Regions from separate parts of the Streptomyces venezuelae genome, predicted to be linked through region 3. Evidence: riboswitches for the same ligand, from Rfam matches in the RefSeq annotation. Region 3 holds a riboswitch; each other region holds the start of a gene.
What was found. Region 3 has a riboswitch for cobalamin ahead of DEJ47_RS10840 (prenyltransferase/squalene oxidase repeat-containing protein). Riboswitches for the same ligand answer to the same signal wherever they lie in the genome.
Positions count from the first base shown of each region.

Region 1: another riboswitch for cobalamin. It lies ahead of DEJ47_RS01200 (energy-coupling factor ABC transporter permease); the one in region 3 lies ahead of DEJ47_RS10840 (prenyltransferase/squalene oxidase repeat-containing protein).
Region 2: another riboswitch for cobalamin. It lies ahead of DEJ47_RS08115 (cobalamin biosynthesis protein); the one in region 3 lies ahead of DEJ47_RS10840 (prenyltransferase/squalene oxidase repeat-containing protein).

Region 1 is NZ_CP029193.1:272,208-274,457, reverse strand. Features, by position in the region: gene DEJ47_RS01205 (DUF3048 domain-containing protein) at 1-967, opposite strand, end outside; cobalamin riboswitch at 1,132-1,316, shown strand; gene DEJ47_RS01200 (energy-coupling factor ABC transporter permease) at 1,346-2,074, shown strand; gene DEJ47_RS01195 (energy-coupling factor ABC transporter substrate-binding protein) at 2,074-2,250, shown strand, end outside.
Region 2 is NZ_CP029193.1:1,749,908-1,752,157, reverse strand. Features, by position in the region: gene DEJ47_RS08120 (cobyric acid synthase) at 1-302, opposite strand, end outside; gene DEJ47_RS08115 (cobalamin biosynthesis protein) at 299-1,255, opposite strand; cobalamin riboswitch at 1,292-1,435, opposite strand; gene DEJ47_RS08110 (hypothetical protein) at 1,542-1,766, opposite strand; gene DEJ47_RS08105 (inorganic phosphate transporter) at 1,779-2,250, opposite strand, start outside.
Region 3 is NZ_CP029193.1:2,347,058-2,349,307, reverse strand. Features, by position in the region: gene DEJ47_RS10845 (SCO2322 family protein) at 1-141, opposite strand, end outside; gene DEJ47_RS10840 (prenyltransferase/squalene oxidase repeat-containing protein) at 138-1,373, opposite strand; cobalamin riboswitch at 1,495-1,619, opposite strand; gene DEJ47_RS10835 (MBL fold metallo-hydrolase) at 1,644-2,250, opposite strand, start outside.

The DNA of each region.
Region 1 (2,250 bases), 2.1 Mb from region 3:
CCTGCCCGGGGGCGAAGGTCATCGGCTCGCCGTTCGGCCGGGTGAACGTGGTGCCGCCCTCGGCCGAGGGACGCTCCCAGCGCGTCGCGTACCGCTTCCCGTCGCGCAGCACCGTCGCCTTGCCGCGGCCCACCGTCTCGATGTACGGCGTCACCGCGCCGTTGACGTCCTTGAAGCGTGACGGACGCATGTTCACGTGCTGGATCACGACGGTGCGGGCGCCGAGTCGCTTCCCCGAGGTGCTGCGGGCCGGTGCGCCGTCGAAGGACGCGAGCCAGCGGCCCTGCCGCGGCGACCAGCGGAAGGTGTGGCTCGCGGAGGCGTACTGGACGGTCCGCGCGGCGGTGCGGGCACCGCCCGCCGGGGCCGGGCCGAAACGGAAGCCGATGTCGGCCGGACGTTCGGCCCGCGGCGCCGTACGCAGCAGTGCCTTCGGGCGGACGAAGAGGTTGTGCGGGGCGGGGCGTCCGCTGTGGCGGAAGTACGCGCCGGGCGCACGGTCGTGCGAACGGGCGTACAGCGGCGAGTTCCGCAGCACCTTCTGCAGGGCGCTGCGCGCCCCGGAGTACGCGAGGGCGGGCCGCCCGAACTGGCGCAGGAGCTCGATGTCCGACTCGCGCGCACTGCGCACCGGCCCGACGGCCTTCGGGAGTTTGCTGGAGTACACGCCCATCAGGCGGCTCATGCCGCCCTCGACCTTTTCCACGTAGACGATGTCGGCCCGGTCGAGACCGGTGTGCGGCCGTGCGTGGCGCGCGTTGTCGAACTTCACGGCGAGCACGGGATTCTGTTGTGCCGACTGCCCCGTGAAGGGTGAGGTGATCCGCGGGGCCGGGGCGTCCTCGGGGGAGGGGGCGCTCGCGTACGAGGGGGCTCCCACGGTGAGCGAGGCCGTGGCGACCAGGGCGAGCACTTTCGCGCCGATGCGAGTGCGACGGGTGGCCCGGACTCTCGATGCTGCCTTCAAGGCGTCTCCATTCGTGGCGGGGCGGCAGCCGCAGATGTACCTCCCGCGCCGGTACGGCCAATCACGCCTGGGCCATCCACCGGCGCCCCGTCACTCTTTCCGGGGCACGGCCCGCGTGGCACCGCCTTGAACAGGGCGCAAGTTGTCAGCACGTCTGATGCGCACTAATGTCACCACGCCTTGGTGAACGGGAAATCCGGTGTGATGCCGGTGCGGCCCTCGCCACTGTGATCGGGAAGTCCGGCTCCAGCCCTCGCGGCAGCCACTGGGTACGCACGTACCCGGGAAGGCGGAGTCCGGTCGGTACGACCCGTCAGCCAGGAGACCGGCCAAGGCGCGTTGTCCATCCACGAGGTGCTGGAGAGGGTCTGCCGAGCCATGCACATTGCCGAGGGTTTCCTCCCACCGGCGCACGCGATCGCCTGGGGCGTAGCGTCCGCGCCGTTCGTCGTCCACGGAGTCCGCTCCCTGACCCGTGAAGTCAAGGAACACCCGGAGAGCACGCTGCTCCTCGGCGCCTCCGGGGCCTTCACCTTCGTCCTTTCCGCCCTGAAGATCCCCTCCGTGACGGGCAGTTGCTCGCACCCGACGGGGACCGGGCTCGGGGCGATCCTGTTCCGACCGCCGATCATGACGGTGCTCGGGACCATCACCCTGCTCTTCCAGGCCCTGCTCCTCGCCCACGGCGGGCTCACCACCCTGGGCGCCAACGTATTCTCCATGGCGATCGTCGGGCCCTGGGCGGGATACGCGGTCTACCGGCTCCTCAAGCGGTACGACGTGCCGCTCATGGTCGCCGTGTTCTTCGGCGCGTTCGTCGCCGACCTGTCCACGTACTGCGTCACCAGCGTCCAGCTGGCCCTCGCGTTCCCCGACCCGAGCAGCGGGTTCCTGGGCGCCCTGGGCAAGTTCGGCGGCATCTTCGCCGTCACGCAGATCCCGCTCGCGGTCAGCGAGGGACTGCTCACCGTCCTGGTGATGCGGCTGCTCGTGCAGTCGAGCAAGGGCGAACTGACGCGGCTCGGCGTGCTGTTGCAGCGCAAGCGGCCGACCGCGACGACCGAGCCGACCAAGTCCACCGGGACGCAGACGGGGGCCAGTGCCTGATGAGCCGTAACGCGAAGATCAACACCCTGCTGCTCCTCATCGTGGCCGCACTCGCCGTGCTGCCCATCGCACTCGGACTCGGCGACGACGAGGAAGAGCCGTTCGCCGGCGCCGACGCCCAGGCGGAGACGGCGATCACCGAGATCGAGCCGGACTACGAACCGTGGTTCTCGCCG
Region 2 (2,250 bases), 600 kb from region 3:
GCACTCATCTCGCCCACGGGCTTGCCCATGAGGACGACCTGGCTAGAGCGGTCGCCGCCCGGTTTGAGCAGCACGGGGTTCATCAGCGCGCTCGGCTCGACGCGGGCGGCCTGCGCCTGCATGGCCTGCGCCCGCCCGATCTCGGCTCCCTCGCGCGTCACGAACGAGTTGAGGGACATGTTCTGCGCCTTGAACGGCGCGACGGACACCCCCTTGCGCGCCAGCCACCGGCAGATGCCGGCGGTGACGACGCTCTTCCCGGCGTCCGATGTGGTTCCGGCGACGAGCAGTCCACCGCTCACGAAGCTCTCCTTGACCTCAGTCGGGCGACGCCCGCGACGACCGCGACGCCGAGCGCCAGCCCGCTCACCCGCCGGGACAGCTTCACCGCCCGCTCGATGTCCCTCACCTGTACGTCGCGCCCGTCCGCGTTGAGCACGGGCCGGTGCTCGACCCGTCCCGCGTACGAGAGGGTCCCCCCGAGGCGTACGCCCAAAGCCCCCGCGAAAGCGGCCTCGACGGGACCGGCGTTGGGGCTCGGGTGGTGCGCGGCGTCGGAGCGCCAGGCGCGCACCGCCTCCGCGGGCGCGTCGCCCGCGACCACGGCCAGCGCGGCGGTGAGCCGCGCCCCGGGCCAGCCGAAGACGTCGTCGAGCCGGGCGGAGGCCCATCCGTAGCGCCGGTAGCGCGCCGACTTGTGGCCGACCATCGCGTCGAGGGTGTTCACGGCACGGAAGGCGACGAGCCCCGGCACGCCGCCGAGCGCGCCCCACACCAGGGCTCCCACCACGGCGTCGGAGGTGTTCTCGGCGACGGACTCCACGACGGCCCGCGCGATCCCGTCGGCGTCCAGGGCCTGCGGGTCCCGCCCGCACAGATGGGGCAGCCGCTCCCGGGCGACCTCGATGTCACCGGCTTCCAGGGCCCCGCCGACGGCCCGCGCCTCGCGGCCCAGCGAGGTGCCGCCGAGCACGGCCCACGTCGCGGCGGCGGTGAGCGCCACGGTTCCGGCACGGCCCGCGGCGGAGCGGCGTACGAGAGCGGAGGCCAGTGCGGCGGCGCCCGCGGCGCCCCCGGCGCACACCGCGGTGTGCAGGGCGCCCCACCCGCGGTGGTCCCGCCACAGCACCTGTTCGACGGCGCCCGCCGCCCGGCCGAACGCGGCGACCGGATGGCCTCGGCGGGGATCGCCGAGCAACAGGTCACCGAGGAATCCGGCGGCGGCGCCGTACGCGAAATCGCGATCGGCACTCATGGCGTTGTGTGTCCTCACTCAGGGTGTCCGCGCCCTGGTTCGACGTGAATCGGCGGCGAGAGTTCCTGGCTTCCGGGGAGTGGCTCCCCGGTGACAGTGGCGGGACCGCGCCGGATTCGCACCGGCTTCCTCTTCTGCCGCCGTAGTTGGCCCGGGCAGTCCACCACGCCCCGCGAATGCCCGTCAACTCGCTGTTGACCTGCGACGGGAGAGTGTGTTGGGGCCCACACACAGGAGGGGTGCGGAGCGTTTCGTACGCTCCGCACCCCTCCGGGAAACCTTGCCGTCAGGCGACGATCAGATAGATCCCGTACGCCACGGCCGCCGCGCACAGCGCGAAGCACGCGTACGCGCCGGTGCGCGCCACGGCCGCCGAACCGCCGGAGGCGGCGGTCGCCTTCTCCTGCTGGGAGAGGCCGACGATGCCGAGGGTGAAGAGGCCCACGAGGGCGACCGTCACCGCGAGGCTGACGCCGAAGACGGAGCCGAGAGCTGCCCAGTCGATGTTCATGCTGGTCTGTCCTTACACCGTCGCGGGCCGGGCGGGGTCCGCCATGGCGCCGGTCGTGGTCGTGGTCGGGGCCGAGACGCCGGCCTTGACGGACGTGTCCGGGACGGGCGAGGCGGCCAGGGTGCCCGCGGGGGGCGGCGTGACGGCGGCGATCGCGGTGGTCACGACGCCGATGGGCTCGGCCGGTACGCCCCCGTCCGTGCGGACCTCGTCGTCGGTGACGTTGGTGTGGTCGATGGCGTTGCGCCGCGAGAGCACCCAGATGACGGCGGAGCCGCCGACGAGGAGCGCGGCCGTGGCCGCGATGCCCCAGGGGCCCTGCTTGGTGAGGAACTCGGCGCCCGCGCCGACCAGACCGGCGGCCGGCAGGGTCAGACCCCACGCGACGAACATGCGGGTCGCGGTCGACCAGCGGACGACGCCGCCCTTGCGGCCGAGGCCCGCGCCCATCACGGCGCCGGAGCAGGACTGGGTGGTGGAGAGC
Region 3 (2,250 bases):
GTCCCGCTCCCAGAACGACCAGTAGCGGTAACCGGCGGCCTGGGCGGGCACGGCGGCGAGAACGCCCAGGAGCGCGGCGAGGAACACGCCGACAGTCAGCCGCCCGCGCCCCCGTCCGCGCCGCTCACGGTCCCGCGTCACGGCTGCTGCTTCTTGCGGTTGCCGCTGTACAGGAAGCCGATGCCGATGCCCGCGACCATGCCGACGCCGATGATCCACCAGACGCTGACGCCGCCGTCGTCGTCCTTCTTCTCGTCCGAGTCCGCGTCGGACGGGGACTTCGAGGAGGTCTCGGGGGCCGGACCCGTGGCGTTCAGCTGCTTGACAAGGTCGGCGCCGCCGAAGTCGCGCGCGTCCAGACCGGCCGCGTGCGCGGCGAAGATCAACTTGGAGTAGGCGGCCGGGCCCGACTGCTTGGCCCAGTCCGCAGAGTTACCGGCGAGCCACTCGGCGGACTTCTTCGCCCGCTCGCCCTGTCCGGCGGCGGCGAGGGCGAGCACGGAGTCGGCGGTGGTGCCGAAGTCCGGCTGGTCCGTGGAGCCCGGCATCGACGACATCAGGTGGTCGTCGGTCTTGCCGAGGGTGTCGAGCAGATAGCCGACGCCGTTGCTCGCGGCCTGCGTGGCCGTGTCCGGCTTCGCGCACTTGGGCGCGGCGTCCTCGGACTTCTTGGGGGCGGAAACGACGAGGCCCTTGCCGAGGCTGCCGAGCACACCGGCGGCGGTGGCGTAGGCGTTCGGCGCGAGCTTGCCGGACTTCATGTCGGCGAGGCCGAAGGCGCCGCCGTCCTTGCCGCAGTCCATGGCGAGCTTCGGCAGCGCGTCGTAGGCGGACTTGCCGTCCTGGGACTTCACGTCGGCGGGGTTGCGGCCCGCGGCGACGAGCGCGCCGACGACGATGCCGGTGGAGTTCGCGTCGGAGGGCAGTCCCGGGGTGTTGCCCCAGCCGCCGTCCTTGTTCTGCACGGACTTCAGCCAGTCGACGCTCTTCTTGACCGTCTTGTCCTGGCCGCCGAGCGCGGCGAGGGCCTGCACGGCCGCCGCGGTGGAGTTGCTGTCGACCGCCGTCTTGGAGTTGCACGGCTCGGAGGAGTCCGCGCGGTACGCCGCGAAGCCGCCGCTCGCACACTGCTGGCCGGTCAGCCAGTCCACGGCCTTCGCGGCGGGCTCGACGCCCTCGGTGTGCTGGGCGAGCAGGGCGTACGACTGGCGGAAGACGCCGTCGAACTTCGGGTCGGACTTGCCGTAGAGGCCCGAGGGGAGAGCGGCCGACGGCGACGGCTTCGCGTCGTCCGCGAAGGCGGCCGGTGCCGCGGCCGAGCCGAAGACGGCGACGGCGGCGGCCAGGACCGCTGCGCTGCGACGAACGTTCATGATGGGGCGGGTTGCCTCTCCCTGCGGGGAGCGGGGCGGCACGGACCGTGCGAGCACGGCGACCGGGCGGCTCCGGCTCCGTATACCTCGACGGTGCCGCTCATCGGGGGCCCGATGAAGCGAGCCGGTCACGTTCCGCGCCGGGCATTCCGGCTCACCACGTTGCGTGGCACACGGCTGCGGGTCAGCGCCGGATTCGCACCGGCTTCCCCCTTGGCGGACGTGAGGACGACGCCCTCACTCTACCGGCCGGTCCGCGCACCCCTCGGGTCACACCGCCACGAACGCGACCGGATCGCTCCCCGGCACGGCCTCGGCGCGCCCCAGCTTCACCAGCCGCCGCACATGCGCCTCGGCCTCCGACACGGCGATGGTCCTCGACCCGTAGGGGATTTCGTCCCAGGGCCGGTTCCACTCCATGCGCGCGGCGATCTGCCACGGGGTGAGGGGCTCGGCGAGCAGGGCGAGCAGCCCGGTCAGGCGCTCCTCGTGGTGGGCCAGGAGTTCGTGGACGCGGGCCGGCGCGTCGGTGAACGCGCGCTGGTGGGCGGGGAGGATCTCCGCGGGGCCGAGGCGGGCGACGCGCTCCAGGGAGTCCAGGTAGTCGCCGAGGGGGTCGGTCACCGTCTCCGAATCGGGGTCCTCGTACAGGCCGATGTGCGGGCTGATGCCGGGCAGCAGATGGTCGCCGGAGAAGAGGCGGCCGTTGCCGCGCAGGCCCGCGGGGTGGTCCTCCTCCAGGTGGAGGCAGACGTGGCCGGGCGTGTGGCCGGGGGTCCAGACGGCGCGCAGGCGGCGGCCGGGCAGGGCGAGGAGTTCGCCGGGGGTGATGGAGCGGTCGGGCAGGGCGGGGGCGAGGCCGGGGAGCTTGCGGGGG